DNA from 3 places in the Geodermatophilus sp. CPCC 205506 genome. Region 2 is predicted to be linked to each of the others. Evidence: riboswitches for the same ligand, from Rfam matches in the RefSeq annotation. Region 2 holds a riboswitch; each other region holds the start of a gene.
What was found. A riboswitch is a leader RNA that binds a small molecule or an ion and turns the genes downstream of it on or off. The one in region 2 is predicted to bind cyclic di-AMP.
Positions count from the first base shown of each region.

Region 1: it holds a riboswitch for cyclic di-AMP, as region 2 does, so the genes downstream of both, MY520_RS08540 (C40 family peptidase) here and MY520_RS10950 (transglycosylase family protein) in region 2, are expected to answer to the same signal.
Region 3: it holds a riboswitch for cyclic di-AMP, as region 2 does, so the genes downstream of both, MY520_RS04695 (M23 family metallopeptidase) here and MY520_RS10950 (transglycosylase family protein) in region 2, are expected to answer to the same signal.

Region 1 covers NZ_JALPKP010000011.1:66,352-76,748, reverse strand. Annotated here, with positions in the region: gene MY520_RS08575 (SpoIIE family protein phosphatase) at 1-1,447, opposite strand, end outside; gene MY520_RS08570 (STAS domain-containing protein) at 1,459-1,809, opposite strand; gene MY520_RS08565 (ATP-binding protein) at 1,886-2,314, shown strand; gene MY520_RS08560 (serine/threonine protein kinase) at 2,321-3,799, shown strand; gene MY520_RS08555 (RtcB family protein) at 3,852-5,009, shown strand; gene MY520_RS08550 (NmrA/HSCARG family protein) at 5,133-5,972, opposite strand; gene MY520_RS08545 (hypothetical protein) at 6,073-6,246, opposite strand; cyclic di-AMP (ydaO/yuaA leader) riboswitch at 6,573-6,724, shown strand; gene MY520_RS08540 (C40 family peptidase) at 6,738-7,256, shown strand; gene MY520_RS08535 (serine hydrolase) at 7,306-8,247, opposite strand; gene MY520_RS08530 (hypothetical protein) at 8,484-9,377, shown strand; gene MY520_RS08525 (DUF4407 domain-containing protein) at 9,385-10,397, shown strand, end outside.
Region 2 covers NZ_JALPKP010000015.1:85,170-95,566, forward strand. Annotated here, with positions in the region: gene MY520_RS10940 (dihydrofolate reductase family protein) at 1-155, opposite strand, end outside; gene treZ (malto-oligosyltrehalose trehalohydrolase) at 158-1,912, opposite strand; gene MY520_RS10950 (transglycosylase family protein) at 2,068-2,640, opposite strand; cyclic di-AMP (ydaO/yuaA leader) riboswitch at 2,643-2,786, opposite strand; gene treY (malto-oligosyltrehalose synthase) at 2,956-5,313, opposite strand; gene glgX (glycogen debranching protein GlgX) at 5,310-7,424, opposite strand; gene uvrB (excinuclease ABC subunit UvrB) at 7,861-9,981, shown strand; gene MY520_RS10970 (MmcQ/YjbR family DNA-binding protein) at 9,981-10,334, shown strand.
Region 3 covers NZ_JALPKP010000005.1:124,931-135,327, forward strand. Annotated here, with positions in the region: gene MY520_RS04645 (acyltransferase domain-containing protein) at 1-66, shown strand, start outside; gene MY520_RS04650 (beta-ketoacyl-ACP synthase III) at 63-1,085, shown strand; gene MY520_RS04655 (acyl carrier protein) at 1,160-1,396, shown strand; gene MY520_RS04660 (beta-ketoacyl-[acyl-carrier-protein] synthase family protein) at 1,496-2,737, shown strand; gene MY520_RS04665 (acyl-CoA carboxylase subunit beta) at 2,844-4,256, shown strand; gene MY520_RS04670 (DUF3145 domain-containing protein) at 4,426-4,926, opposite strand; gene MY520_RS04675 (hypothetical protein) at 5,309-5,560, opposite strand; gene MY520_RS04680 (maleylpyruvate isomerase N-terminal domain-containing protein) at 5,657-6,550, shown strand; gene MY520_RS04685 (DUF2382 domain-containing protein) at 6,698-7,480, shown strand; gene MY520_RS04690 (hypothetical protein) at 7,564-8,157, shown strand; gene MY520_RS04695 (M23 family metallopeptidase) at 8,232-9,449, opposite strand; cyclic di-AMP (ydaO/yuaA leader) riboswitch at 9,481-9,577, opposite strand; gene pstS (phosphate ABC transporter substrate-binding protein PstS) at 10,067-10,397, shown strand, end outside.

The DNA of each region.
Region 1 (10,397 bases), on a different contig from region 2:
CCTCGTGGTCCCGCCACGGCTGCGCCGTCCCGCGCACCGTCTCCACCCAGGCGGCGAACGAGCGGCGCGGGCTGAGCCGGGGGCCGGAGGCGCCCTCGACCAGCTTCGGCTCGTGCGGGTTGCCGCCCCAGGTGACCTGGCGGAGGGTCTCCGGGCGGAACCAGGCGAGGAAGTCGCCCGGCGCGCCACCCACCTCGACAGCCAGCAGCCCGCTGGCGGTGTCCGCGACGTCGGCGGCGGACAGGACCACCCTGCCCAGCGCGTCGGTGGCCGGCTGCCCGGTGGCCAGCAGCGCGGGGACCAGCTCGAGCACCCGCTCGGCCGGCGGCGTGCTGCCCAGCAGGTGCAGCCGGCCGTCGAGGCGGACCGCGGCGCCCCCGGCGGGCAGCAGGTCGAGCAGGGTCACCGGGCCCTCGGTGAGCGCCGCGGCCGGCCGCCGCGGGCTGCGGCCGAGGGCGGCGACCAGCGCGGCCTGCCGCTGGGCCACGCCGACGACGTCCCCCCGCTCGGCGGTCTCGACCGTGGTGTGCAGCAGCAGCGAGGCGGTGCGGCCGAGGAACTCCGCGGCCACCCGGTCGGCGTAGGACGGGCGGCGCGGGCCGCTGGTGTGGTGGCAGGCGATGAGGCCCCACAGCCGGCCGCCGTCGATCAGCGAGACCGACATGGAGGAGACGACGCCCATGGCGGCCAGGTACTCCAGGTGCACCGGCGAGACGCTGCGCAGCACCGCGCCGGAGAGGTCCAGCGGGCGGCCGGTGGCCGGGTGCGTGGCCGGCTGCAGGGGGACGGCGCGGTAGGTCGCGTCGGGGATGAGCCGCAGCCAGTTGGTGGCGTAGAGGGCGCGGGCCTGGGCGGGGATGTCGCTGGCCGGGTAGCGCAGGCCGAGGAACGGCTCGAGGTCGGCGCGGCGGTCCTCGGCGATGACCTCGCCGTTCCACTCGGCGTCGAAGCGGTAGACCATCACGCGGTCGAAGCCGGTGAGCTCGCGGACGTCGCGGGCGAGCACCGCCGTGAGCTCGTCGAGCGAGGTGGTGGCCGAGAGCCGCTGCAGCACCGCGGGCAGCCGGCGGTGCCAGGCGGCCCCGGCCTGCTCGGCGCCGGCGACCGGCTCCCACTCGGTGAGCAGCAGCCCGTCGGCGCGGGAGACGACGAGGTCGAGGTCCCGGCCGCCGACGCTGACCCGGAGCGGGTTGAGCTCGGCAAGGTCGCCGGCCAGGCCCGCGCGCAGCCGGTCGAGGTCGTCGGGGTCGAGCAGCGCCGCGAGCTCGCGCGCGTCGTCGCCGAGCACCTCGGCGGCGTTCGCCGAGGCGATGACGACGGCGAGGGCGGGCTCGGTGACGGCCAGCAGGGCGCCGTGCGGCTGGATCGCGCCGGGAACCGCGATCGGCTCGTCGGCGCAGGCCGCCGCGATGCTCCCGCGGCTGTCGTCGGGCGGCGTCGGCGTCATCCCGGGCGACCCTACGGGCCGACCTCGTCCCCGGGCTCCCGGACCGTCTCGGCGATCGGCACCAGCGAGTGGAGCTCGAGGAGGTCGACGACCAGCCACACCGGCCGGTTCTCGCGGGGGCAGACGACCTGCAGGGCGACGTCGGCAGCGGCCGCGCGGCGGGCGAGGAAGGCCAGGCAGCGGGCGCCGGAGGAGTCGAGGAACGTCGTCCCGGTGAGGTCGAGGACCATCTCGCGGGGCTGCTGGGACAGGAGGGACTCCATGGCCTCCATGAGCTGTGGGGCGGTGGCCAGGTCGAGCTCTCCGCGTACGCTCAGCGACGGTAGACCGGAGGCCGTGGTCCGCTCGATGTCGAACAGCACGGGTCGGTCTCCTCGTCGTGGTCCCACTGGCTCACCGCAGGGTAGATGCCGCCGGGCGGGAGAGGGGAACCCTGGCATGGACATCGCCTTCACCGTCCGCCTGCCGGTCGACACGGACAGCGTGCCGTTCGTCCGCAGGCTCTGCCGGCTGGCGCTCGAGCACCTGCACGTCCCGCAGCACGTGGTCGACGAGATCGTGCTGGCGCTGACCGAGGCGTGCGCGAACGTCGTCCAGCACGCCGGGGACTCCGCCGAGTACGAGGTGCAGGTGCGGCTCGACGACGCCGTCTGCCGGATCAGCGTCGTCGACGACGGCGCGGGCTTCGACCCCGGCGGGCGGCCGGCCGTCGACGGCTCGCCGCTGGAGACCGGCGGCGGGCTGACGCTCATGCAGGCACTGGTCGACCGGCTGGACTTCCACCACGAGTCCGACGGGCGGCACCGGGTGACGCTGGAGAAGCGGCTGGACGCGCACCCGCCGCTGCGCCTGGTCGACCCCGTCTGACGGCGCATGCACCCGGCCGGATCCGTTCTCGAGGAGCGCTACGAGCTCCAGTCCCCCATCGCCACCGGGGGCATGGGGCAGGTCTGGCGCGCCCGCGACCTCGTCCTGGGCCGGCAGGTCGCGGTCAAGGTGCTGCGCGCCGAGTTCACCGGGAACCAGGTCTTCCTGACCCGGTTCCGCACCGAGGCCCGGCTCTCCGCGGGGCTCGTGCACCCGAACATCGCCGTCCTGCACGACTACGGCGAGGTCGAGCCCGCCGGCGGTGACCGGGTGGTCTACCTGGTGATGGAGCTCGTGGACGGCGAGCCGCTCTCGACCCTGCTGCAGCGCGAGCACCGGTTGCCGCCGGAGCGGACCCTGGCCCTGCTGGGCCAGGTCGCGGCCGGGCTGGCCGCCGCGCACGCGGCCGGGGTGGTGCACCGGGACGTCAAGCCGGGCAACCTGCTCGTCGCATCGGACGGCACGGTCAAGATCACCGACTTCGGCATCGCCTGGTCGGCGGCCAACGCGCCGATCACCCGCACCGGCCACGTCATCGGGACCGCCCAGTACCTCGCGCCGGAGCAGGTGCGCGGGGACAAGGCCGTCCCGGCCAGCGACGTCTACTCCTGGGGCATGGTGGCCTACGAGTGCCTCGCCGGCCGGCGCGCGTTCGACGGCCCCAACCCGGTGGACATCGCACTGCGGCAGCTGCGGGAGGACCCCGACCCCCTGCCCCCGGACCTGCCGGACGGCGTGCGCCGGCTGGTCGAGCGGACCCTCACCAAGGACCCGGCCCAGCGGATCCCGGACGGCGCCGCCCTGCTCGCCGCGGTGGACGACGCCGCCGCCGGGCGGGAGCCCGACCGCGCCGACACCCTCGTGCTGCCGATCGCGCCCCCCGCCCCGGTGACGCAGGTGCTGTCCCCCGCCGCGGTCCCCGCCGCGGGGCCCGCCGTGGACGACGCCCACCCCGTCGACGACGAGCCGGAGGACCGGTCACGCCGCCGGATGCTCATCCCGCTGCTGGTGGCCCTCGTCGTCGTCGCGGCCGTGGCAGCGGGGCTGGTGGTCCTCGGGAACAGCGGGACCGACCCCGCACCGGCCGGTCAGCCGACGACGTCGACCACGCCGGCCCCGACGACGTCCGCGGCGCCGACGCCCCCGCCGGTCGTGCAGGTGCGGCTGGACCCCGCGGAGTACGTCGGCCGGCCGGTCGGCCAGGTGCAACCCCAGCTGGCCGGCCTGGACCTGGCGGTCGTGCTGCAGGCCGTCGAGACCGCCGACGTCCCCGCCGGGCAGGTGACGGCGCTCGCCCCGACCGGCGAGGTGCCGGTCGGCACGACGATCACCGTCACCCACGCCGTCGCGCCGCCCCCACCGCCGCCGCCGACCGCCGCGCCGACGACGGAGGCCCAGCCCACCGCCGAGCAGGGCGACGGGAACGGCAACGGCAACCGCCGCCGGGACCGCGACCGCGATCGCGACCGCAAGGGCGATGACTGAGGGCGTCCGCAGCCGACGGGACGGGGGTCCCGCGGCGGGGTAGGTCCTCCCGGTGGAGAAGATCAGCGACCGCCTGCTCAACTGGGCGTCGATCCTGGAGCCGACCACCCGGCTGCAGGCCGAGCGCACCGCCTCGATGCCGTTCATCCGCCCGCACATGGCGCTCATGCCCGACGCGCACCTGGGCAAGGGCGCGACGGTCGGCTCGGTGATCCCCACCGAGGGCGCGATCATCCCGGCGGCGGTGGGGGTCGACATCGGGTGCGGGATGGACGCCGTCCGCACCCAGTTCACGGCCGACGACCTCCACGGGCGCAACCTCGGCGCGCTGCACGGGCAGATCTCGCGGGCGGTCCCGCTCTCGGCCGGCCGGTACAACAAGAAGCTGCGCGACTCCGCGGCCGCCCGGGTGGCGGAGCTCCGGGAGCTGCCGGGCGTGGGCCAGGCCGACGGAGTCGCCGACACCTGGCCGATGCAGCTGGGGTCGCTCGGGTCGGGCAACCACTTCATCGAGGTGTCGCTGGACGAGGCCGACCGGGTGTGGCTGTTCCTGCACTCGGGCTCGCGCGGGGTGGGCAACCGGCTGGCGTCCAAGCACATCCGGATCGCGCAGCAGCGCTGCCGCGACGAGCACCTGCCCGACCGCGACCTGGCCTGGCTCGAGGAGGGGACGCCGGAGTTCGACGCCTACATCGAGGCGCTGGGTTGGGCGCAGCGGTTCGCCTTCCTCAACCGCGCGGAGATGATGGACCGCGTCGCCGAGCAGGTGTCCCGCTTCCTCGGCACCGAGGTCGCGCGGCAGGTGGAGATCTCCTGCCACCACAACTACACCGAGCGGGAGACGCACCTCGGGCACGACGTCTGGCTGTCCCGCAAGGGGGCCATCTCGGCGCGGCGGGGCCAGGACGGGCTGATCCCCGGGTCGATGGGGACGGCGTCCTACGTGGTGGTCGGCAGGGGCAACCCCGACGCGCTGATGTCCGCGCCGCACGGGGCCGGCCGCAACCACTCGCGCGGCGCCGCGCGGCGGCTGTTCACCCGCGCCGACCTCGATCGGCGGATGAAGGGCATCGCCTGGGGCCGGTCGGACGCCTTCCTCGACGAGCACCCGGACGCGTACAAGCCGATCGACCGTGTCATGGCCGACGCGGCCGACCTGGTCGAGGTCCGGCACACGCTGCGCCAGGTGGTCAACGTCAAGGGCGACTGACGCCCCGGGGCACATGTGTCTCCCGGGAAGCTCGTGCTCTGCCCACCACCGTGGGCAGAGCACGAGCTCCCGCAGGACACGTGCCCGGCCGCCGCCTATCCGGCGGCGCGGCGGCCGGCGCGCTCACTCCCGAGGCGACCAGCCGGTCGCCAGCCAGCCCGGGAGGTCCAGCAGGCCGGGCGCCAGCGCGCGGGTGGCCTCGATGTCGCCGCGGTAGGCGGGCGGGTGGGCGAGCCAGGTGAACATGGCGCGCGCGTCGTCGTCCAGGCCGTCGAGCGGCACCGCCTCGTAGCGGCCGGGCCGGCCGGCCCGCTCGCCGAAGGCGGCGGCGATCTGCTCGCCGGTCCGCTCGTCACCGGCGATCTCGATGCTGCCGCCGGGCACCCGGCCGGGGTCGAGGAGGACGTCGGCGGAGACCGTGCCGATGTCGGCGACGGCGATCATCTGCAGCGGCACGCCCGCCGGCAGCGGCATCCGGACGACGACCTCGCCGTCCTGCACCGCCGCCATCCAGCCCAGGTTCTCCATGAAGAAGACCGGCCGGACGACGGTCGCCGGCAGCCCCGACGCGGCCAGGTGCTCCTCGACGCGGCGCTTGCTCTCGAAGTGCGGGATGCCGGTCGAGCGCTCGGCGCCGCCGACGGAGTTGAGCACGACGTGCTCCACGCCGGCGTCCGCGGCCGCGTCGACGAGCGCGATCCCCTGGCGCTCCTCCGCCTCGGGCCCGCCGGCGCCGAACGGGGTGGTCATGGCGAACACCCGCTGCGCGCCGGAGAACGCCGTCCGCAGGCTGTCGGGGTCGGCCAGCTCGGCGCGGACGAGCTCGGCGCCCCGGTCGGCGAGGTCCCGGGCCTTGGCGGGGTCGCGGACGAGGGCGCGCACGCGGGCACCGGCGTCCAGCAGGGCGCGGGCGACGGCGCCGCCCTGCTGTCCGGTGGCACCGACGACGGCGATGACGGTCATGGGACTCCTCGGACTCGGTCTGGGCCGGCACGCGGGCGCGTGCCCCGTACGCGGCAGCGGCCCCCACCCGGGCTCGGGTGGGGGCCGCTGCGCCAGCAGATCAGTAGCGCCCGGTGCCGCGGCCCATGCCCTTGCCGCCGCCGCCCTTCTGCTGCTTCTGCTGGAAGTCCTGGATGAGCTTCTTGAGCTTGGCCTGGTTCTGCGGTTTGCGGGCCTCCTGGATGACCTTCGCCGCGATCCCCGACGCCACGAGCTTCCGGATCATGCCGGCCATGTGGGTTCCTCCTCGGTTCGGTTGACCTGCTTCGTGCCCGCCCAACGGCCGGGCCAACCACCCGGGTTCCGGCGGCAGGGCGTCGTCCGCCGATGACAGTCGGTGGTGCCACCCCGCAGGGGACGAGAACGTACGGATACCGCCGACCAGCGGTGACGGAGCCGGGCGGCTCCTCACACTGCGTCGTCCCCGCTGGTGAGGACGGCGAGCCGCGGCGTCCCCGGCCGCCGGATCCGACACCGACCCCGAATGGCGACGCCCGGCGGGGGTTCTTAGCGTTCTGCGCGGTCCAGCGGGCTCCCTCGTCGCCCACCCGTGGCGGCACCCGCCGGACACCGCCGAACCGGGCGTCGGTCGTCTACCGAGGCCCGGACCGGGGACCCACCGCAGCACTGGGGTGAAGCGCGATCCGTCGCGCCGGGCGACTCCCCCGTCCGAACCCGTCAGCTAACCCGGTAGGCGGTCGTGGAGAACAGGAGAACACGTCGTCCATGACGACTGCACGCACGACCTCTGCACGTCGCACGTTCCGTGGGATCGCCGTCGCCGTCATCGCCGGTGCCGGTATCGCGCTCTCCCCCCTGCCGGCAACGGCTGACACCGGTGGGGACGGTGGTGGGGGCGCTGCCGTCGCCGCTGCTCCGGCCGCCGCTTCGAGCGGCGCCGCCCAGGCCGCGGTCGACACCGCGCTCGCCCAGGTGGGCGACCGCTACGTGTACGGCGCGACCGGCCCGAACTCCTTCGACTGCTCGGGGCTGACGAGCTTCGCCTACAAGGCGGCGGGGATCTCCATCCCGCGCACCTCGCGGGCGCAGGCGGGCTTCGGCGCCCCGGTGGCGAAGTCGGACCTCCGGCCCGGTGACCTGGTGTTCTTCTACAGCCCGGTCTCGCACGTGGGCATGTACATCGGCAACGGCCAGATGGTGCACGCCTCGACCGCCAGCAAGCCGGTCGCCGTGGTGAACCTCGACTCGATGCCGAGCTACTCGGGCGCCCGCCGGGTCGCCTGACGCCTCGCGGTGCCCCGGCCGTCTGCTGACGGCCGGGGCACCGCGGCGGTCAGCCGATCCCGCTGAGGACGGCGGCAGCCGCGGCGTCGAGCGAGTCGCGCGCGCGTGCCCACGACGTCGAGCTCGGGAAGTCGCCGAGGAGGACGACCACCCGCCCGTCGGCGAGCTCGCCCGCCGAGTGCAGCTGCCGGCGCCCGTCGACGCAGCACATCCAGCCCTGCTTGGCCGCCACCGGCCCCGTGGCGCCGGTGCCGCTCGAGAGCAGGCCGAACCGCTGGTCGAAGCCGTCGGCGGCCGTCGCCGAGGTCGACCGCAGCCAGCCCAGGAGCCGGTCGGCGTCCCCGGGGTCGAGCAGCTGCCCGCGCGCCGCGAGGACGGCGGCGAGATCCGTGGCGCTCGTCGTCGCCTGGCCCCACTGACCCGGGATCGACGGCGGCGCGGTGGCGGTGAGCCCCAGTACCGCGGCGACGTCGGTGACCAGCCCGGGCCCGTCGTACCGGTCCCACAGCCGGCTCATCGCGGCGTCGTCCGACCCCACGATCGCCCGCTCGGCCAGGGCGACGTCCTCGTCGGGCAGGGTCAGGGCACCGCTCTCGTCGAGCGCCAGCAGCCGGGTGACCACGAGCAGTTTCACCAGCGACGCGGTGGAGACCGGCCGGCCGGCGTCCGCGCTGGCGAGCAGCCGGTCCCCGTCGGCGTCCAGGACGACGACCGAGACGGTTCCGCCGGCGCCCGCCGCTGCGGCCTCGACGCCGGCCAGCACCGGCGCCGCGTCGATCGTCCGGAGTTCGGCCTTCGCGGAGGGCCCGGTCGCCTCCGGGACGTCGGTCGCGGCGGCCGTCTTGCCGTCGGTGGCGACGTGGCTGTCCGCCGCCGCGGTCACCATCGGGGTCGTGCAGCTGGCGAGGCCGCCGAGGACCACCCCGGACGCGCACAGCGCAGCGAGACCCCGGCGGAGCCGGTGGTCCAGGAGGGGACGGCGTCCGGCCACGGGGACAGGGTGGGGGCGCTACCTGCCGGTGAGCAGGGAGTCCGCTGCTCGCCTCCTCCGGATGAGGGAGCCGCCCGCGGAGTCCACGGCTTCGCCGTCTGGCCCCTACGGGTGAGCGCCTCCTGCGGCGGCACGTTGATCTTGGTAACAAGTGTCAGGACTTCGAGCCGATCGCGTTCCGGAGCCTGTGGTTTCGAGAACAAGAGCGGGGCCTCGGCCCACGCGTCGGGGGGAACATGTTCCACGAGCCGCTGCGGCGGGATCCGCTGGTCGTCGGCTGGGCCGTGGTGATGCTCCTCGGTGCATTCGTCGCGCTGAGCAACAACACCGAGTGGAGCGGCGACCTCGACCCCGATCGGGTCGCGGGCTTCCTCAAGGACCTTGCCGATGCCTTCCTGTGGTCGTTCATGCTGCTGCTGCTGCTCGCCTGGCTCCGGGCACGCCTGTGGCGCGTGCCCAGCAGCTCACCCCGACGCAGCGGTGGAGCAGCCCGCCGGGCGACGCAGGACGCTCCGCCACTCCCCTGGACCGATCGCTGGTTGCGGGACTGGCGCGAGGCCGAGGCCCGGCAGCGCACCGATCGACCATCCGGCCCGCCCCCGGCTCCTTCGCCCGTCGTCTGTCGGCACGGCGCGCCGCTCGACGTGGAGGGCCCGGCACAGCAGGCCCCCGTCCTGCAGGCGCTGTCGGTGAGCCACACCATCGTGCGCCCGGGTTCGCAGGTCAGCGTGACGTGGTGCTTCCAGAACTGCCGGGACGTCGTCGTCGACGGCCGCGGCGGTCACCCGTCGTGCGGTGAGGCGCTCGTGCAGATCGACACCAGCCGGCGGATCCAGCTCGTCGGGCGGAACCGGTACGGGACGACACCGGTCGCGACCGCGACGGTCGTGGCCATGACCGTGCCGCAGCTGGACCTGCCGACGGTGGCGGCGCCGCCACCGGTGTCCCTGCGGACCGACGTCGCCGCGACGGTCGGCGCGAGCACTCCCATCACCCAGCGGCTCGACGACTTCTGGGCGACGCAGGAACGCCTGCGGCCACGGGTGGACGCCCCGGCGCGGGTCGTCGGGGTGCCGGCGTCGGTGGTCGACGGCCTGCGGCGAGCGCGTCGCACGAGCGGGAAGGGCTGAGCAGGCCGTGCGCACGTGGATCGACCGGCACACGATCGCCGAGGTCTTCCTGACCGTCTCCGGTGCGAACCGCGACGTGCTGGAGCAGGCACCCCGAGACCGCACCAAGCACGTCGCGATGGGCATCGTGCTCGCCTCGGTCGCCCTCATCGCGGTGGGCTCGGCGTCATACGCCTTCTACCTGGCGCTGCACATGCCCGTGCTGATCGCCGTCCTCGGGGGCCTCGTCTGGGGACTCATCATCCTCAACCTCGACCGCTGGCTCGTCGTCTCCACCCCACGCCTGAAGCGCTGGTGGTGGACCATCGCCATGGCCCTGCCACGGTTCGGCCTCGCAGTGCTCATCGGCGCGGTGGTCTCCACGCCGCTCACCCTCGCGATCTTCAGCGGCGAGATCGACACCGAGATCCAGGTGATGGCGGCCGAGGACGAGGACCGGTTCACCGAGCAACTGGCCGCGGACAGCCGCTACCAGCAGTTGCCGGAGCTGCGGCAGCGGATCGGGGAACTCCAGGCGGACCTGGCCGACGGCGTCTCGGAGAACGACGTCCTGCAGGACCCGGCCGTTGCGGACCTGCAGCGGCGGCTGGACGCCGTCACCACGCAGTACGACGCGGCTGAGGCGGCCGTGGTGTGCGAGACGGAGGGCACCTGTGGCTCCGGCGCGGCCGGCGTGGGGCCTGCGGCGGCGCAGAAGGTCGAGATCAGGGACCGGCTCCTCGGGGAGAGGGACGCGCTCACCCAGCAGCTCGAGGCGATGAAGGCGCAGGTGCGTGAGCAGCTCGGTCAGGAGGAAGGGACCAGGAGCGCGGACCAGCGGGCGCAACTGGAGGCGTTGGAGGCCCAGGTCGCAGGGACCCAGGCCGACATGGATGCCGAGATCGCTGCCCACCAGGAGGCCGTCGGGGACAGTGACGGGATCCTGGCCCGACTGTCCGCGCTCAGCCGGATCGAGGAGGACGACCCGGCACTGGGCAGGGCGCACACCCTGCTGTTCTGGTTCATGACCGCGATCGAGTG
Region 2 (10,397 bases):
GAGCCGAGCCCCTCGCTCACCCCCTCGACGGTGACCGCTCCGTCGAGCGAGGCGACGAAGTTCACCCGCAGCGCGCGGCCCGGCGGCAGCCGGTAGTGGTCGGGCAGCTCGTCGTCCCGGAGGTCCCCGGCCGGGGTGGGCAGCAGCCGGCGCACGGTCAGCGGGTGGAGAGGACGACGGCGCTCTCCCGGGGCACGGTCACCGTCCTGCCGTCCAGGACCGGCAGCTCGCCGCTGGCGAACAGCACCTCGCGGGCGGGGGCGTCGAGGTCGATCTCGCGGGGCTCGCCGGACAGGTTCGCCACCACCCGCAGCGAGCCCCGGTGCACCACCAGCCAGCGGTCGGCGTCGTCCCAGCTGACGTCGACCGCCGACAGGTCGGGGTCGAGCAGGTCGGGGTGCGCCCGGCGCAGCGCCAGCAACGCCCGGTGCGCGCCGAGCAGCCGGGAGTGCGGCTCCCGCTCGAGCTCGCTCCAGTCCAGCTTGGAGCGGGTGAAGGTCTCCGGGTCCTGCGGGTCGGGGACCACCGCGGCGTCCCACCCGTGCTCGGCGAACTCGCCGATCCGGCCCTCGGCGGTGGCCTTGCCGAGCTCCGGCTCGGGGTGGCTGGTGAAGAACTGCCACGGCGTCGCGGCCCCCCACTCCTCGCCCATGAACAGCATCGGGGTGAACGGGCTGGTCAGCACGATGGTGGCGCCCACCGCCAGCAGGTCGGGGGAGAGCGAGGCCGAGATGCGGTCGCCGACGGCCCGGTTGCCGATCTGGTCGTGGTCCTGCAGGTAGGCGAGGAACTTCCAGCCCGGCAGCACGTTGGTGTCCACCGGCCGGCCGTGGTGCCGCCGCCGGAAGCTCGACCACGCGCCGTCGTGGAAGTACGCGCCGGTCAGCGTCTTGGCCAGGCCGGCGAGCCCGGCGGCGGCGAAGTCCGCGTAGTACCCCTGCCCCTCGCCGGTCAGCGTCGCGTGCAGCGCGTGGTGGAAGTCGTCGCTCCACTGCGCCGTCAGCCCCATGCCACCGGCCACGCGCGGGGTGACCAGGCGCGGGTCGTTGAGGTCGCTCTCGGCGATCAGCGTCAGTGGGCGGCCCTCGGCGACCGACAGCCGGTCGACCTCCTGCGCCATCTCCTCCAGCACGTGGGTGGCCCGCTCGTCGACCAGCGCGTGGACGGCGTCCAGGCGCAGCCCGTCGACGTGCATGTCGCGCAGCCACATGAGGGCGTTGTCGACGATGTAGCGGCGCACCTCGTCGGAGTCCGGCCCCGACAGGTTGACCGAGTTGCCCCACGTGGTGGCGCCGCCCTCGGCGAAGACCGGGAAGAACAGCGGCAGGTAGTTCCCCGACGGACCGAGGTGGTTGTAGACGACGTCCTGGATCACGGCCAGGCCGCGTTGGTGGCAGGCGTCGACGAAGCGCTGGTAGGCCGCCGGGCCGCCGTACTCCTCCTGCACCGCGTACCAGAGGACGCCGTCGTAGCCCCAGTTGTGCGTGCCGTTGAAGCCGTTGACCGGGAGCAGTTCGACGAAGTCGATGCCGAGCTCCACGAGGTGGTCCAGTCGGCCGACGGCGGCGTCGAGGGTGCCCTCGGGGGTGAACGTGCCGACGTGCAGCTCGTAGACCACGCCGCCGGCGAGCGGCCGCCCGGTCCACGCCCGGTCGACCCAGCGGTACGCCGCCGGGTCGAAGCGGCGGGAGAGTCCGTGCACGCCGTTCGGCTGGCGCCGCGAGCGCGGATCCGGCCAAGGCGTGTCGTCGTCGTCCAGCAGGAAGCCGTAGTCCGCCTCCGGCCCGGCCTCGACCTCGGCGCGCCACCAGCCGCCGTCGCCGCGGTGCATCTCGTGCACCGTGCCGTCGACCTGGAGCCGGACCCGCTTCGGCAGCGGTGCCCAGACGGAGAAGTCGACGGGTGCGGACATGCGGGGGCCTCCAGGCGGGGTGGGACGGATCGGCCGGGGGACCGGCGGCCAGAACATGCCCGTCCGACCGGAGGCCAATCGTGACCTGCGCGGCGCTCACCCACCGGGCTCCGGGACGCCGCCGACGGCGGCGCCCCGGATCCCGGACACCGGCGTCAGAGCACGAGCGTCTGGCCGACCTGGAGGACGTGCGGGCTGCTCAGCACGTTCCTGTTCTTCTCGTACAGCGCCTGCCACCCACCGGGGGTGCCGTGCGCGGCGGCGATCTTGCCGAGCGTGTCGCCGGGCTTGACCACGTAGGTCCCGGCGGACGCCGCGGCGGGTGCGGGGGCGGCCGCGGGGGCCGGGGCGCCCCACTCGGGCGCGGCCGGGTCGAGGCCCTTCCCGCAGGTCGGCCAGGCGCCGGGGCCCTGGCCGTCGAGCGTGCGCTCGGCGACGGCGATCTGCTGCTCCTTGGAGGCGAGGTCGGCGCGGGCCGCGTACGCGGTGCCGCCGTAGGCCGCCCAGGTGCCGGGGCTGAACTGCAGGCCGCCGTAGTAGCCGTTGCCGGTGTTGATGCTCCAGTTGCCGCCGGACTCGCACTGGGCGACGGCGTCCCAGTTGTTGGGGCCGGCGGCAAGCGCCGGGCCGGCGAGGGCGCCGAGGGAGAGGGCCGCCGCGCCGGTGAGGACGACGGCACCGCGGCGCAGACCGCGGGCAGGCAGGCAGGAACGATCGTGCTGGGACAAGGGGATCCTCCGATCGACCGCCTGCGGGGTGAGCTGTCGGGTTCGGACGATCGGTGCCCGGCCGCGGAACGCGGCTTCACCCCGAGACGCACGTGGCGTCGAATGTGGTTCCCCCACCCCCGTCCACGGTTGTGCTGTGGTCAGGACGCCGCCGGACGGGGTTGGGCGGGACGGCGCCGTGCCCGGCCGGTCGGCCGGGCACCCGGGGGACGGTAGGCGGAGGCCATCGAGCGACTCCGCGGCACCCGGCGTGTCACCCCGGCGTGGCGCGACAGGCCGGGCCGGGGACGGCGCACCGTCCCAGGCCCCTCACTTTCAGTCGCGGACCAGCAGGGCGACCGGCAGCCGCCCCAACACGTCGCGCACCGGCATCCCGGCGGCGTCGGAGACGAAGCAGTCTCCGGTGAGCAGGTCCCGCCAGGCGCCGTTCGGCAGCTGCAGCGCGGTGTCGCCCCAGCCGCCGGCGCCGGCCAGCCCGACCGGCAGCCGGGTGGCCACCGTCACCGCACCCCCGCGGTCGAAGGCGACCACGTGCCCCGCCGTCGCGCCGGTCGCCGCCACCGGTTGGTAGCCGGCGAACCACTCCGGGTGCTCGCGGCGGGCCCGCAGCGTGCGGGAGACCACGAGCAGCTTGGCCGCGCCGCTCTCGTCGACCGCGGGCACCTCGCCGCCGTCCAGCCGGGCCAGCAGCCGGCGGCGCAGCTCGTAGTCGACCGGACGGCGGTTGTCCGGGTCGACGAGGGAGAGGTCCCACAGCTCGGTGCCCTGGTAGACGTCCGGGACGCCGGGGATGGTGAGCTGCAGGAGCTTCTGCGCCAGAGAGTTGGACCTCCCGAAGGGCGCGATCCGGGCGACGAGGTCCTCGATCGCGCCGTTCGTCTGCTCGTCGTCGAACGCGGCGTCGACCAGCGCGTGCAGCCGGTTCTCGAACTCCTCGGCCGGGTCGGTCCACGTCGTCGACGTCCCCGCCTCGCGGGCGGCCTTCTCCACGTAGGCGTGCGCCCGCTCGCGGGACAGCGGCCAGGCCCCGACCAGGTTCTGCCACACCAGGTGGGCCAGCGGTCGGTCGGCCAGCGGGTGCCGGGAGAGCAGCTGTCGCACCAGCTGCGCCCACTCGGTGGGCAGCTCGGCGAGCACCGCCAGCCGGGCGCGCACGTCCTCGCTGCGCTTGGTGTCGTGCGTCGACAGCGCGGTCATCGACTCGGGCCTGCGCGCCAGGCGGCGCTGCTGCGCCTCGTGGAACTCCTCGACCGTGCTGCCGAAGCGCGCCGGGTCGCCGCCCACCTCGTTGAGCGCGACGAACCGCGCCCAGCGGTAGTAGGCGCTGTCCTCGACGCCCTTGGCCATCACCGGACCGCTGGTCTGCTCGAAGCGGGTGGCGGCCTCGGTCCCCGCCTGCGACAGCACCGTGTGCAGTGCGTCCACGGCGTCGGTGAGGTCGGGACGGCGCTCCCGGACCGCGGCCACGGTCGCGTCGAGGTGCTCGCGGCCGTCGGGCAGGTAGGTGCGGTAGACGGGGAAGCCCGCCAGCAGCTCGGCCAGCGCCTCGGTCTGCTGCGCGACGTCGATGCCGGGCAACTCGCCGATGACCCGCACCAGGCGGGCCACCTCCGAGCCGAGGATCCCGTCGGTCACCTCGCGCTTGCAGTCGTGCACCAACCGCGCATAGTCCACCGGCGCGCCGGACAGCTCGGTGTCCAGCGCGGTCAGCGCCGCCTCGCCGGCCGGGTCGACGAGCACGTCGTCCACCTCGGCCAGCGCGTCGTAGCCCGTCGTCCCGGCCGTCGACCAGCTCTCCGGCAGGTCCTCCCCGGGCTCGAGGATCTTCTCCACCACGGTCCAGCGCCCGCCCGAGGCCTCGGCCAGCCGGTCGAGGTAGCCCTTGGGGTCGGCCAGGCCGTCGGGGTGGTCGATCCGCAGGCCGTCGACGGCGCCGACCTCGACCAGCCGCAGGACCAGCTCATGGGTCGCGGCGAACACCTCCGGGTCCTCCACGCGCAGCCCGGCGAGGGTGTTGATCGCGAAGAACCGCCGGTAGTTCAGGTCGGCGTCGGCCCGCCGCCAGTCGACCAGCTCGTAGTGCTGGCGGGCGTGCACCTCCTGCGGGGTGCCCTGCCCGGTGCCCGGCGCGATCGGGAAGCGGTTGTCGTAGTACCGCAGCTCCCCGTCCACCACCTCCAGCTTCTCGACGTCGTCCGCCGAGCCCAGCACCGGCAGCCGCACCCTGCCGCCGCCGAAGTCCCAGTCGATGTCGAACGCGCCGGCGTGCGCGCTGTCCCGGCCGTGCCGCAGCACGTCCCACCACCACGGCGCCTCGGCCGGATCGGCCACGCCCATGTGGTTGGGCACCAGGTCGAGCACGAGGCCCAGCCCCTGCGCGTGCAGCGCGGCGACCAGCCGGTCCAAGCCGGCCTGCCCGCCCCGCGACTCGTCGACGTGCGCGTGGTCGACGGTGTCGTAGCCGTGCGTGCTGCCGGCGGCCGCGCGCAACAGGGGAGAGGTGTAGGCGTGGCTCACCCCGAGGTCGGCCAGGTAGCCGGCGACCGACGCGGCGTCGTCCAGGGTGAAGTCCGCCGTCACCTGCAGCCGGTAGGTCGCGGTGGGCACCGCGCGCCGGCGCTCCCGGCTCAGCGGCTCGCTCGTGCCCGGCTCGCTCATCTCGGGCCCGCTCACGCGCGACGCGGGGCGCTGAACACGACCATCGACCGGTCCTCCACGGTGATCGTCTCGCCGGGCTTGAGCTGCGTCGGCTCGACGGCCTCCATCTCGGCGGTGTCGAGGACGACCGTCCAGGCCGCGGCGTACTCCTCGGCCGGCAGGGTGAAGTCCATCGGCTCGTGCGTCGCGTTGAACGCCAGGTAGAAGTGGTCGTCGACGACGTCCTCGCCGCGCTCGTCGGTCGACCGGATGCCGTGCCCGTTGAGGTACATGGCGATCGACTTGGCGAAGCCGGCGTCCCAGTCGTCCTCGGTCATCAGGTCACCGTCCGGCGTGAGCCAGGCGATGTCCTGCACCGGGGCGCCCCGCTCGCGCCGCACCGGCCGGCCGTGGAAGAAGCGACGACGGCGGAACGTCGGGTGCTCGGCACGCAGCCGGGTGACCAGCTTGGTGAACTCCAGCAGCCCCTCGTCGACCTCGTCCCAGTGGACCCAGGTCAGCGGCGAGTCCTGGCAGTAGCCGTTGTTGTTGCCCTGCTGCGTCCGGCCCAGCTCGTCGCCGTGCAGGAGCATGGGCACGCCCTGGCTGAGCATCAGCGTGGCCAGGAAGTTGCGGCGCTGACGGGCCCGCAGGGTGAGCACCTTCTTGTCGACGGTCTCGCCCTCCACCCCGCAGTTCCAGCTGCGGTTGTGGCTCTCGCCGTCGTTGTTGCCCTCGCCGTTGGCCTCGTTGTGCTTCTCGTTGTAGGAGACGAGGTCGGTCAGCGTGAACCCGTCGTGCGCGGTGACGAAGTTGATGCTGGCCACCGGGCGCCGGCCCGAGTGCTGGTACAGGTCCGAGGAACCGGTGATCCGGCTGGCGAACTCGCCGACGGTCGCGTCCTCGCCGCGCCAGAAGTCGCGGACGGTGTCGCGGTACTTGCCGTTCCACTCGGTCCACAGGGCCGGGAAGTTGCCGACCTGGTAGCCGCCCTCGCCGACGTCCCAGGGCTCGGCGATGAGCTTGACCTGGCTGACCACCGGGTCCTGGTGCACCAGGTCGAAGAAGGCCGACAGCCGGTCGACGGCGTGCAGCTCGCGGGCGAGGGTGGAGGCGAGGTCGAAGCGGAAGCCGTCGACGTGCATCTCGGTGATCCAGTACCGCAGCGAGTCCATGATCAGCTGCAGGGCCTGCGGGGTGCGGGCGTTGAGCGAGTTCCCGGTGCCGGTGTAGTCCATGTAGTACTGCGGGTCGTCCTCGACCAGCCGGTAGTAGGCCCGGTTGTCGATGCCCTTGAACGACAGCGTCGGCCCGAGGTGGTTGCCCTCGGCGGTGTGGTTGTAGACCACGTCGAGGATGACCTCGATCCCCGCCTCGTGCAGGGTCCGGACCATCCCCTTGAACTCCGCCACCTGCATGCCGTTGTCGGTGTTGCTGGCGTACTCGTTGTGCGGGGCGAAGAAGCCGATCGTGTTGTAGCCCCAGTAGTTGCGCAGGCCCTTCTGCTCCAGGGTGTCGTCCTGCACGAACTGGTGCACGGGCATGAGCTCGATCGCGGTGACGCCGAGCCCGGTGAGGTGGTCGATGACCGCCGGGTGCGCGATGCCCGCGTACGTGCCGCGCAGGTCCTCCGGCACGTCCGGGTGGGTCATCGTGAGGCCCTTGACGTGGGCCTCGTAGATCACCGACTTGTGGTACGGGGTCCGCGGGGGCCGGTCCACGCCCCAGTCGAAGTACGGGTTGACGACGACGGACTTCGGCATGTGCGCGGCCGAGTCCTCGTCGTTGCGCTCCCCGCTGTCGAAGTCGTACCCGAACACCGACGGGTCCCAGTCGACCCGGCCGTCGATGGCCTTCGCGTAGGGGTCGAGCAGCAGCTTGTTCGGGTTGCACCGCATGCCCTGCGACGGGTGGTAGGGGCCGTGGATGCGGTAGCCGTAGCGCTGGCCGGGCTGGATGCCGGGCAGGAAGGCGTGCCAGACGAACCCGTCCATCTCCGGCAGGCGGATGCGCTCCTCGTTGCCGGCGTCGTCGAAGAGGCACAGCTCGACCTTCTCGGCGACCTCACTGAAGATCGCGAAGTTGGTGCCGGTGCCGTCGTAGGTGGCACCGAGGGGGTAGGCGGTACCAGGCCACACCTGGGTCATGAAACGAGGTCCTCCTGCGCTGGCGCCCCCGGGAGGCCGGGGGCCGGTGGCCTCCCGCCGCGGGGCACGGGCGAGGAGGTCGGGTCACACGTGGTGCACCATGCCCCCGTTGCCCCCTCCGGGGGGCCCGCACACCTCGGTCCGGTGCCCGGCGGGGGAGATCTCGCTCACCCCGGACGACGACGCCCCCCGCGGTTCTCCACGGGGGGCGTCGTGCGCAGGTCCGGCCGGCAGCGGCGCCGGGGTCCGACCTCGCCCGGGTGTCCCCGGGTGGCGCTGGTCCCCGGCGGTGACCGCTCCTGCGACCGGGGACGCTAGGCGGGTCGGATACCCCAGGGCAAGCACCCGGGGCCAGTGGATCGGTCCCGTCCGCCCCGGGAGTGCGCGGGCGTCGCACGGACGCCGTCCTGTCACACCCCCGTCGTACCGTCGACCCGTGCGCGCGACCACCGATCTCCGGCCGACCCAGGGGCGCTTCCGCGTCGTCAGCGACTTCCAGCCCTCGGGCGACCAGCCGGCGGCGATCACCGCGCTCGCCGAGCGGGTGAACGCCGGCGAGCAGGACGTCGTCCTCCTCGGCGCCACCGGCACCGGCAAGTCGGCGACGACGGCCTGGCTGGTCGAGCAGGTGCAACGGCCGACGCTGGTCATGGCGCCGAACAAGACCCTCGCCGCGCAGCTGGCCAACGAGTTCCGCGAGCTGCTGCCCGACAACGCCGTCGAGTACTTCGTCTCGTACTACGACTACTACCAGCCCGAGGCCTACGTCCCGCAGACCGACACCTACATCGAGAAGGACTCCTCGATCAACGAGGAGGTCGAGCGGCTGCGGCACTCGGCGACGCAGGCGCTGCTCACCCGGCGGGACGTGGTCGTGGTGGCCACGGTGTCCTGCATCTACGGCCTGGGCACGCCGCAGGAGTACGTCGACCGCGCGCTGAAGATCTCGGTCGGGGAGGAGCGGGACCGCGACGAGCTGCTCCGCACGCTGGTCACCGAGCAGTACACCCGCAACGACCTGTCCTTCACCCGCGGCACCTTCCGGGTCCGGGGCGACACCATCGAGGTCTTCCCCGTCTACGAGGAGCTCGCCGTCCGGATCGAGATGTTCGGCGACGAGGTGGAGCGGCTGTACTACCTGCACCCGCTGACCGGCGAGGTCATCCGCGAGGTCGAGGAGCTGTTCGTCTTCCCGGCCACCCACTACGTCGCCGGCCCCGAGCGCATGGAGCGGGCGATCGGGAGCATCGAGGCCGAGCTCGAGCAGCGGCTGGCCGAGCTTGAGCGGCAGGGCAAGCTGCTGGAGGCCCAGCGGCTGCGCATGCGCACCACCTACGACATCGAGATGATGCGCCAGGTCGGGTTCTGCTCGGGCATCGAGAACTACTCGCGGCACATCGACGGGCGCGCGCCCGGCTCCGCCGGCGCCTGTCTCATCGACTACTTCCCCGACGACTTCCTGCTGGTCATCGACGAGTCGCACGTGACCGTGCCGCAGATCGGCGGCATGTACGAGGGCGACATGAGCCGCAAGCGGACGCTGGTGGAGCACGGGTTCCGGCTGCCGTCGGCGATGGACAACCGCCCGCTGAAGTGGGAGGAGTTCACCGACCGGATCGGCCAGACGGTCTACCTGTCCGCGACGCCCGGCCCCTACGAGCTGGGCCGCACGCAGGGCGAGTTCGTCGAGCAGGTCATCCGCCCTACTGGCCTGGTCGACCCGGAGGTCGTCATCAAGCCGACCAAGGGGCAGATCGACGACCTGGTGCACGAGATCCGGGTCCGCACCGAGAAGGACGAGCGGATCCTGGTCACCACCCTGACCAAGAAGATGGCCGAGGACCTCACCGACTACCTGCTCGAGCTCGGCATCCGGGTCCGCTACCTGCACTCCGAGGTCGACACCCTGCGCCGGGTCGAGCTGCTCCGCGAGCTCCGGCAGGGCGAGTACGACGTCCTGGTCGGCATCAACCTGCTCCGCGAGGGCCTGGACCTGCCGGAGGTGTCGCTGGTGGCGATCCTCGACGCCGACAAGGAGGGCTTCCTCCGGTCGGGGACCTCGCTGATCCAGACGATCGGCCGCGCCGCCCGCAACGTCTCGGGGCAGGTGCACATGTACGCCGACAAGATCACCCCTTCGATGGCGCACGCGATCGAGGAGACCAACCGCCGGCGCGAGAAGCAGATCGCCTACAACACCGAGCGCGGGGTCGACCCCCAGCCGCTGCGGAAGAAGATCGTCGACATCCTCGACGGCATCTACCAGGCGGCCGACGACACCGATGCCTCCGCCGAGCTGCTCGGCGGCTCGGGGCGGCAGCAGTCCCGCGGGAAGTCGCCGGTGCCGGGGCTCTCGTCGAGGAAGAAGGCCGGGAAGGCCGGCGCGATCGAGGTCCAGGGGTTGCCGCGCAACGAGCTGGCCGATCTCATCACGCAGATGAACGAGCAGATGCTCGCCGCCGCCCGGGAGCTGCAGTTCGAGGTGGCGGCCCGGTTGCGCGACGAGCTGACCGAGCTCAAGAAGGAGCTCCGGCAGCTCGACGCCGCGCACGCCTGATGCACAGGGAGGAGCTGGTCGCCCACTGCCTGGGCAAGCCGGGCGCGGAGGAGAGCTACCCCTGGGGGGAGGCCGAGCTGGTCGCCAAGGTGGGCGGCAAGGCCTTCGCGTTCATCGGCCTGGACAGCGGCACCGTCGGCGTGAAGTGCGGCCGGGACGCCGCCGAGGCCGCCGAGTGGCGGGACCGCTACCCGGGGGCGATCACGCAGAGCGCCTACGTCGGGCGGTACGGCTGGAACGCCGTCGACTGGACCGGCCCCGTGCCCGACGACGAGGTCCGTGAGCTGGTCGACGCCTCCTACGACGCGATCGTGGCCGCACTGCCCCGGAGCCGGCGGCCCACGACGGCGTGACCGACGGCGTGACCGACGGCGTGACCGACGGCTGGAGGTTCCCTGGGAGTTCGGGAACCCCGC
Region 3 (10,397 bases), on a different contig from region 2:
CAGGACGGCGACCTGGTCGACGCAGGGGATCCGATCGCCCGGCTCTACCCGGAGGTGGCGGAATGACCAACGCGACGCCCGAACGAGCGCCGGCGACCGAGGAGCGGAACGAGGGCGGAGTGAGCATCAACCTGCGTGAGGGCGCGCCCGGCGCGCGACTGCTGGGCCTGGGCGCCTACCGGCCCCGCCGGCGGGTGACCAACGACGAGCTCGCCCAGGTCATGGAGACCAACGACGAGTGGATCCGCAGCCGGGTCGGCATCGCCGAGCGCCGGTGGGCGTCGGAGGACGAGTCGCTGGTCGACATGGCCGTGGCGGCCGGCGGCAAGGCGCTGGCCGCCAGCGGCCTGTCCCCCGACCAGGTCGACCTGGTGATCGTGGCCAGCGCGAGCCTGCGGGCTCCCATCCCGGGCATCGGCCCGCAGGTGGCCTTCCGGCTGGGCATCCCGCGGCCCGGCTCGTTCGACCTCAACGCCGGCTGTGCCGGGTTCTGCTACGCCCTCGGCGTGGCCGCGGACGCGATCCGCACCGGGTCGGCCGGGCACGCGCTCGTCGTCGGGGTCGAGCGGCTGACCGACGTCACCGACCTGACCGACCGCTCGACGGCGGTGATCTTCGCCGACGGCGCGGGGGCCGCGGTGCTCGGTCCCTCCGACGAGCCGCAGATCGGCCCGGTGATCTGGGGCAGCGACGGCGACCAGCACAACGCGATCGAGATCGCCGCGGGCAGCTCGACGATGACCATGGCCGGCCAGGCGGTGTACCGCTGGGCCACCACCAAGCTCACCGAGACCCTCGTCGAGGCGATGGAGGCCGCGGGCGTCGGCCCGCAGGACATCGACGTCTTCGCCCCGCACCAGGCCAACCTGCGGATCATCGAGTCGATGACCAAGCGGCTCGGGTTCGGCGAGCGGACCGTCGTCGCCCGCGACATCGTGCAGGCCGGCAACACGTCGGCCGCCTCCGTCCCGCTGGCGCTGACCGCGTTGATGGAGTCCGGTGAGGCCAAGAGCGGCGACCTGACCCTCGTCCTCGGCTACGGCGCCGGACTCACCTTCGCCGGACAGGTGTTCCGCCTGCCCTGAGGGGCACCCACCATGCACCGGGCCACCAGGGCCCGACGGCGGAGTTCCCGCCTACCCGAGAGAGAGGACCGCGCGTGAGCGAGGACATCCAGACCGGTCTGGCCGAGATCCTGGAGGAGGTCGCGGGCGTCGCCCCCGCCGACGCCACCCCGGAGAAGTCGTTCACGGAGGACCTCGACGTCGACTCCCTGTCGATGGTCGAGATCGCCACCGCGGTCGAGGACAAGTTCGGCGTCGCCATCCCCGACGACGAGCTCGGCAACATCAAGACCGTCGGCGACGCCATCAGCTTCATCCAGAAGAACCAGTAGAAGGACCCCCCTGCCCCCCACCGCTCGCACGCTCGCGGCGGGACCCTGCAGGGGGCCTCGACCCGGCACCCCCGGCCGCACGTCCCAGGAGGAATCCCCATGAGCACGCCCGTCGGCGACGTCGTCGTCACCGGCCTCGGCGCCACCACACCACTGGGTGGCGACGTGGCCAGCACCTGGGACGCCCTGCTGGCCGGGCGGTCGGGGGTCAGCCGGATCACCGACGACTGGATCAAGGAGTTCCCGGCCCAGCTGGTCGCCCGGCTCGCGGCCGACCCCGTGGAGGGGCTCGACCGCGTGCGGGCCCGCCGGCTCGACCGCAGCCAGCAGGTGGCCGTCGTCGCCGCCGAGGAGGCGTGGCGGCACTCCGGCGCCGCCGACGCCGGGGTGGCCCCCGAGCGGGTCGCCGTCGTCTTCGGCACCGGCATCGGTGGGGCGCTGACCCTGCTCGGCCAGGACGACGTCCTGGAGGAGAAGGGGCCCAAGCGGGTCTCCCCCTTCACCATCCCCATGCTCATGCCCAACGGCCCGGCCGCCGCGGTCGGCCTGTCCATCGGCGCCAAGGGCGGCGTGCACGCACCGGTCAGCGCCTGCGCGTCCGGCGCCGAGGCCATCCGGTGGGGCCTGGACCTGATCCGCTTCGACCGCGCCGACGTCGTGCTGGTGGGCGGCGCGGAGGCCTGCGTGCACCCGCTGCCCATGGCCGGGTTCGCGGCCATGCGCGCGATGAGCACCCGCAACGACGAGCCGGAGCGCGCCTCGCGCCCGTTCGACAAGGCCCGCGACGGCTTCGTGCTCGGCGAGGGCGCGGCCGCCCTGGTCCTGGAGCGCGCCGACGCCGCGAAGGCCCGCGGGGCCCGGGTGCACGCCCGCCTGGCCGGCGCCGGCGGCACCGCCGACGGCTACGACCTGGTCGCCCCGCACCCGGAGGGCGAGGGTGCCGGCCGGGCGATCGCCGCGGCCATCCGCGACGCCGGACTCACCGCGGCCGACATCGGCCACGTGAACGCGCATGCCACGTCCACCCCGGTCGGTGACACAGCAGAGGCCGCCGCCATCCGCAACACCATCGGCGAGCACGTCCTCGTCACGGCCACCAAGAGCCAGACCGGCCACCTGCTCGGCGCGGCGGGGGCACTGGAGTCGGTCTTCACCATCCTCGCCCTGCGCGAGCAGGTGGTGCCGGCGACGGCGAACCTCGACGACCCGGACGACGACGCCTCCGTCCAGGCCCTCGACATCGTGCGCCGGGAGCCCAGGCGCGCCCAGCTCACCGCCGCGGTGAACGACTCCTTCGGCTTCGGCGGCCACAACATCGCGCTGGTCTTCACCACCGCCTGAAGAAGGACCCCGAGCACCGTCTCCTGGGTCGGCCCGACCGGGCCGGCCCAGCGGTGCCGCCTGCCCAGACCCCCCGATCCCGCGCGCCCGAGGCCCCGGAGGTCCCGTGACTGCCCTGTCCGTCGTCCCCGCCCCGACCGCCCCCGACCCGCGGGATCCGGCCGACCGCCTCGGGCGCCTGTTCGACCCCGGCTCCCTGTCGCTGCTGATCCCGCGGGACGACTCGGGTGTCCTGGCCGCCCGGGGCACGGTGTCGGGGAGCCCGGCCGTCGCGTACTGCACCGACGCGACCGTCATGGGCGGCGCCATGGGCCTCGACGGCTGCCGGCACATCGTCGACACGATCGACACCGCGCTGCGCGAGCGGCTGCCGGTGGTCGGGGTCTGGCACTCGGGGGGTGCGCGCCTGGCCGAGGGGGTCACGGCGCTGCACGCGGTGGGCGAGGTGTTCGCGGCGATGGTGCGGGCGTCGGGCCGGGTCCCGCAGATCTCCGTCGTCCTCGGGCCGGCCGCAGGGGGCGCCGCGTACGGCCCGGCGCTCACCGACCTGGTGATCATGGGCCCGGCCGGCCGGGTGTTCGTCACCGGCCCCGAGGTGGTCCGCTCGGTCACCGGCGAGGACGTCGACATGGAGCGGCTCGGCGGTCCGGACACGCACGGCCGGCGCAGCGGCGTCGTCCACGTGGTCGCCGACTCCGAGCAGGGTGCCCTCGACACCGCCCGCGAGGCGGTCGGCCTCCTCGCCGCCCAGGGGAGGTTCGCCCCGGCCGACGGCGAGCCGGACGTCGACCTGCGCGCCCTGCTGCCCGAGCAGCCGCAGCGGGCCTACGACGTCAAGCCGCTGGTCGCCGCCGTCCTGGACGGCGCCGGCCTGGAGCTGCACCCGCGCTGGGCGCCCAACGTCGTCACCACGCTCGGCCGGCTGGCCGGGCGCACGGTCGGCGTGATCGCCAACAACCCGCTGCGCCTGGGCGGCTGCCTGGACTCCTCCTCGGCCGAGAAGGCCGCCCGCTTCGTGCGGATGTGCGACGCCTTCGGGGTCCCCCTGGTGGTGCTGGTCGACGTGCCCGGGTACCTGCCCGGCGTCGGTCAGGAGTGGGACGGCGTGGTCCGCCGGGGCGCGAAGCTGCTGCACGCGTTCGCCGAGGCTGTGGTGCCGCGGGTGACGCTGGTGACCCGCAAGTCCTACGGCGGGGCGTACATCGCGATGAACGCCCGCTCGCTGGGCGCGACCGCGGTGTTCGCCTGGCCGGGCGCCGAGGTCGCCGTCATGGGCGCCAAGGCCGCCGTCGGCATCCTGCACCGCAAGAAACTGGCGGCCGTCCCCCCGGCCGAGCGCGAGGCGCTGCACGCGCACCTCGCCGCCGAGCACGAGCGGATCGCCGGCGGCGTGAACCGGGCGCTGCAGATCGGCGTCGTGGACGAGGTCGTCGACCCGTCGCGGACCCGGCGCCGGCTGGTCACCGCACTGGCCGCCGCCCCCGCCGGCCGCGGGGCGCACGGCAACATCCCTCTCTGACACACCGGGACGCGACGGGGCCCGGCACCTCCGCGGAGGAGCCGGGCCCGCTGCTTCTTCTGTGCGCTGGGCCGCCCGGACGCCGCTTCCCCGACGACGTCCGGACGGACCGGCCTCAGCCTACGACGGGAGTGCGGGGGGCACCCGGCCGTCGTAGTCGGATCGTGACCTAGACCACCTGGTGCAGCCAGGTGACCGGACTGCCGTCGCCGGCATGGCGGTAGACCTCGAGATCGGCGTCCCAGGCGGCACCGAGCAGCTCGTCCACGCCGTGGCGGAACGCCTCGATGGAGCCGGCCGTGGCAGCGAGGTGGCGCAACTGCTGCTCGCTGACGACGAGATCACCGTTGGCGCTCATGGGCGCGCGGAAGACACCGTGGCCGGGCACGTACGACATGCGCTCACCGTCGTTGCCGTGGCTGGCTTCCTCGGTCACCTCGAAGCGCAGCATCGGCCACGCGCGGAGCGCAGCGACGAGCTTGGCGCCTGTCCCGGGCGAACCGGTCCAGGCGACCTCGGCACGGTAGGAACCGTGTGCCGCGGGCTGGTCGGCCCACGACAGGGAGACCGGCGCGCCGACGACGCGTTCCAGCGCCCACTCGACGTGCTGGCAGAGCGCCTTCGGGCACGCGTGCACGAAGACGACACCCTGGGTAGACCGTCGTTGCACGGGGCACCTCCATCGACTCGATCGGTCTCGTCTTCCCCAACGGACGATCGATTCGGTGACAGGCTGTGTTCGGCGGCCTCGGACCAGGGGTCCCGTCAACAGTCTGCACGATGGTCACCCCCTCGCGCCAGTGCGGAGGAGGCGGATGGGTCACATGTGACGCTTGGTCACGGGAGTGACCACTATGTGCTGGTCAGCGGCCATACCACGGTGACGACACCGCCGTCCACCCATCCGCCGCGGCTTCCGTGCCCGCGTTCGGAGCGCACGCTCGGGACCCCGCGACGCGGCCGGTCGACGTCCACACCCGCAGACCGGTTGTGACACACGGTAACGACAGCCACGGTGCGTGACGAGTTCGACACGCCGCACCGGACGCGGGTCAGGCGCCGAACGAGGCCTGGAGGTCCTCGCGCGGCACCACCCGGGTCGCCCGGAACGGCAGCCCCTCGACGCCGGGCTCGCTCCAGTCCACGTCGACGACCTGACCGGCCCGCAGGGTGCTGGTCGGCCCGTGGACGACGGCGGCGTCGACCCAGCAGTCGCCGGGGAGGTCCGGTGCCTCGATCAGCCCGGCTCGCCGGTCGTCGTCCCAGCGGATGACGGTGCCGCGGGTGGTGCCGCTCCGTGTCATGCGGTCAGGCTGGCGCGGACCGCCGTCGCCGGACAAGAGCGCGGCGTGCGACGCACGTCATGCCTGCCCGTCGACGCGGCCGGGTAGGGGCGGCGCATGCCGAGCTCCCAGGGGATGGCCGACGCCGGCCGCGACCAGGTGTCGGGGATGGTGCTGCCCGCGTGGGACGCCTTCCTCGACCAGGCCGCCGCCGTCGACCTCGACCGGCCGACCCGGCTACCGGGCTGGCGGGCGCACGAGGTCTGCGTGCACCTCGGCTGCTGGGACGACCACACCGCCCTGGCCGACCTCATCGCCTCTGCCCGCGCGGGCGGCGGGGGCACTCCCCCGGACGTCGACGCGACCAACGCGCGCGTGACCGCGGCGCACCGCGACGCCTCCCGGGAGGAGGTGCTCGACGCGCTGCGGCGCAACCGCGAGGCGACCGCCCGCTACCTCGCCGAGGAGCCGCGCGAGCTCGACACCGCCCCGGCCCTGGCCGTGGTGGGCCGGCTGCCGCTGCTCAGCGTCGTCCTGGGACAGGCGTACGAGCTGGCGGTGCACGGACTGGACCTGGTACCCCTGGGCGCTCCCCCGGTGCAGGCCCCGGTCCTGCAGGCCGGCCTGGCGGCTCTGGCGGACGTCACCGGGGCACTGGCGGCGGCCGAGGGGATCACCGGTGGCGCCACCCTCGCGACGCCGGAGGGCGGCTGGCGGTTCGCCGCGGACGGCGACGGCTGGACCGTGCGCCGGGTGGCCCCGGGCGAGGCGAGCGGCACCGCGGTGGAGGCGGCGGCCGACCTGCTGCTCGAGGCGGCGTCCGGGCGGGTGAACCCCGTCGTGGCGCTGGCCCGACGGCGGCTGAAGGTGCACGAGCTCGGCGGCCTGCTGACCCTCGCGCCGATCGTGCAGGCCGCGCCCGGCATCCCCGGCGGGCCGATCCTGCAGCTCGCCGCCCAGACCCTCGGCGGCGTGGGCGGACTGCTCGGGCGGCTGCGCGGCCGGCGCTGACACGACGACATCCCCGACGAGGTCGGTTTACGTCGTAATCACCCGGGGCACCACCATCGCAGACGCTGTTGCGAACAACTTCACGGCGTCGCATCTCATTGACCGCAATTCTGCGGCGCACCTTTCACCACGGCCGAGGAGCCCCCCATGATCACGGACCAGGACGTTCGACGCGTGATCGGCAGCACGGCGTACGCCACGGACGGCAGCAAGCTCGGCACGGTCGGGGAGGTCTTCCTCGACGACGAGACCGGCCGCCCCGAGTGGGCCAGCGTTCGGACCGGCCTGTTCGGCACGAAGGAGGCCTTCGTCCCCCTGGCGCAGGCGGAGCTCGCGGGCGAGGACCTCCGCGTGCCCTTCGACAAGGACCGGGTCAAGAACGCCCCGCACGTCGACGTCGCCTCGGGGCACCTCTCGGCCACCGAGGAGTCGGAGCTGTACCGCCACTACGGCATCGGCGACACCGGCACGCCCGCGGCCGGGGGCCGGGACGTCGACGGTGACGGCGTGGTCGACCACCCGGTCGGCCACGACACCTCCGGCCCGACCACGGACGACGCGATGACCCGTTCCGAGGAGCGGCTCACCGTCGGCACGCGCACCGAGGAGGTCGGCCGCGCCCGGCTGCGCAAGTACGTCGTCACCGAGAACGTGACCGAGACCGTGCCGGTCTCCCGCGAGGAGGTCCGGGTCGAGCGCGAGCCGATCACCGAGGGCAACGTCGGCAACGCCATGGACGGCCCCGCCATCAGCGAGGAGGAGCACGAGGTCACCCTCCACGCCGAGCGCCCGGTCGTGGCGAAGGAGGCCGTGCCGGTCGAGCGGGTGCGCCTGGACACCGAGACCGTGACCGAGCAGCAGACGGTGAGCGAGCAGGTGCGCGAGGAGCGGATCGAGGCGGACGGCGTCGAGGAGACCCGCCGCCACTGACCGACCCTCGGGGCCGGGTGGCAGCACACCCCACCCGGCCCCCCGGTGCACGACCTCCCGCTCCCACCCCTCCCAGGAGACCCATGTCCACCACTGACCACGGCGCGTCGGCCACGCGCGGCCCGGCGCGCAACGCCGTCGACGCCCAGCACGACCGCTTCGGCGGCATCAAGTGGGGCGCGGCCTTCTTCGGCTGGCTGTCCGCCAACGGCCTCGCCGTCCTGCTCGTCGCGCTGCTCTCTGCCGCAGGCGTCGCCCTCGGCCTCACCCAGGGCATCCCCAGCACCGAGGAGGCCACCCAGCAGGCCGACACCATCGGCATCGCCGGCGGCATCGCACTGCTGGTGGTCCTCTTCCTCGCGTACCTCGCCGGCGGCTACGTGGCCGGCCGCATGGCCCGGTTCGACGGCGTCCGGCAGGGGATCGCAGTCTGGGTCATCGGACTCCTGGTCGTGATCGCCCTGTCGGTCGCCGGGGTCGTGCTCGGGTCGGAGTACAACGTGCTGCAGCAGTTGAACCTGCCGCGGATCCCGATCGACGAGGGAACGGCCACCACGGCGGGGATCATCGCCCTCGTGGCGGTCCTGCTCGCCACGCTGCTCGGTGCGGTCCTCGGCGGACGGCTCGGCACCCGGTACCACCGCAGGGTCGACCGGGCCGGCTTCGACGCCGCCTGACCCGGCTGGTCCCGCGACGACGGAGGGCCCCGCACCGACTGATCGGTGCGGGGCCCTCCGTCATGCGGTCGGGCTCAGCAGGAGCCGCCGAGGTCGATGCCGTGGGCGCTGAGCCACGGCATCGGGTTCACCCGGTTCTCGTACAGACCGCCCTGGTGCACCTCGAAGTGCAGGTGGGGTCCGGTGGACTGGCCCTTGTTGCCGACCTCGGCGATCTGCTGCCCGGCGGTGACCACCTGGCCGGCGCTGACGAAGAACCGGTTCACGTGGCCGTAGAGGGTGATCTGACCGTCGCCGTGCTGGACGTAGACCGCCTGGCCGAAGCCGCTGGCCGGGCCGGCCTGCAGGACGACGCCGCCCTCGGGGACGTAGATCGGGGTGCCGATAGGGGCGGCGATGTCGACGCCCTGGTGCATGGTGCCCCAGCGCGCGCCGTAGCAGGAGGTGAGGCGCCCGGAGGTCGGCATGCCGGACGTCGTGGCGGCGCTGGCGAGGGTCTGCGCCTGCGCCTGGCGCTCGCCCCAGGCGGCGCCCGGGTCGGCGGCACCCTGGGCGGCCAGCATCCGCTCACCGGCCTGGCGGAGCTCCTCCTCGAGGCGGGCCTTCTCGGCGGCGCGGGCGTCGAACTCGGCCTGCGCCTCGGCGAGGTGGGTGTTCGCCGCCGCCTCGGCCTGGTCGGCGGCGCGGGCGAGCTCGTCGAGCCGGACGACGGCGGCCTGCGCGGCACGGTCGGCGTCGGCGACCCGCTGCTCGACGGAGAGGAACTCGGCCAGCCGGTCGGACCGGTGGTCGCCGATGACCTCCATGGTGGCGGCCTGCTGCAGCAGCTCGGTGGGGCTCTCGGCGTCGAGCAGCAGCTCGACGTCGCCGTAGCGCTGGTCGCCGCCCATGTAGGCCTGGCGGCTGAGGTCGGCGATGGCCTCCTCGGCACCGGCGACCGCGGCCCGGGCCTCGGCCAGCTCGGCCGCGGTGGCCTCGGCCTCGGCCTGGCCGGCGGCGAGCTCGGCACGGGCGACGAGGGCGGCGTCGGCGGCGGCCTCGGCCTCGACCGTCATGCGCTGCAGCTGCTCCTCGGCGGCCTTGACCTCGCCCTCGATGCGGGCGACGTCAGCCGCGAGTTGCTCCTGCTCGGAGGCTGCGGGGGTGACGGGGGCGGCGACGGCCGCGGGCGCGCCGACCAGGAGGCCGGCGAGGACGGCGCCGACGACGAGGGCCCGGCGCGGAGAGCGCAGGCGACGGCGGACGGAGGTCGGTCGGTCGAGCTCGGTGTGCAGGCGGTGCAGGGTCGCCAAGGCGACGGTTCTCCCATCCTCGCGGCCGCCTACCGAGTTAGCTGACGGGTTCGGGCCGGACGGCGCCCTACCCGCCTGCGCCCCGTGCGCAGGCAGGACTCACCCCAGTGGAACGGTGGGTCCCCGGTCCCCCCTCGATCCCCGGAGGGACGTCGGGCGGTTCGGCGGGGCCCGGCCGAGGCCCCCCGGTTGTCGGGAGGCGGAGCCCGGCTGGGCCGTCAGGAAAGCTACTACGCGTGAGGGCCACCGGTCACGATCGGGTAACACACACGGTGCGCCTCCTTGCCCGAAGGGGTGAGGATCGACTACGTGCGGTCACAGCCTGACTGCTGACGGGTGATCACGGTGCCACACCCGTCACTCCTGCCGGGACCGCACCACCCACCTGCCCCGACACGGGTGGCGGAGCCCGGCGGAAGGGAGGAGGCTGCGCGGCCGCGTCGTCACCGACAGTGCGCGTCGGCACCCCCCGGTGAGATCCCGGACACGTCTGGCCGCCACGCCCGGGCGAGCGGCCCGACTCCGGTCGCCGGCGAGTGGACCCGGAGCCGACCGCCTAGGGTCGGCGACAGCGCCCCGGGGACGATCGCCCGGGCCCCGGATCGCGGAAGGCGTGTGTGACTGCCCGGAGGAAGGTCGCGGCCGGGATCGGCGCGCTGGCGGTCGGAGCCGCCGTCGTCGCCGTCGCCGGGTACGTGCCGCCGAACGAGCGCGACCGGGCCGGCGCCGCGGCCGGCGACCTGGCGGGTGCGATCGTCGGTGCGGGAGCGAGCAGCCAGCAGGCGGCCATGCAGGGCTGGACCGCGGGCTACTCCGCCGTCCAGCCGGGGGTGACCGTCGACTACGACCCGGTCGGCTCCGGCGGCGGGCGGGAACAGTTCCTGACCGGCGGCATCGACTTCGCGGGGTCGGACGCCGCACTGGACGACGAGGAGCTCGCCGAGGCCG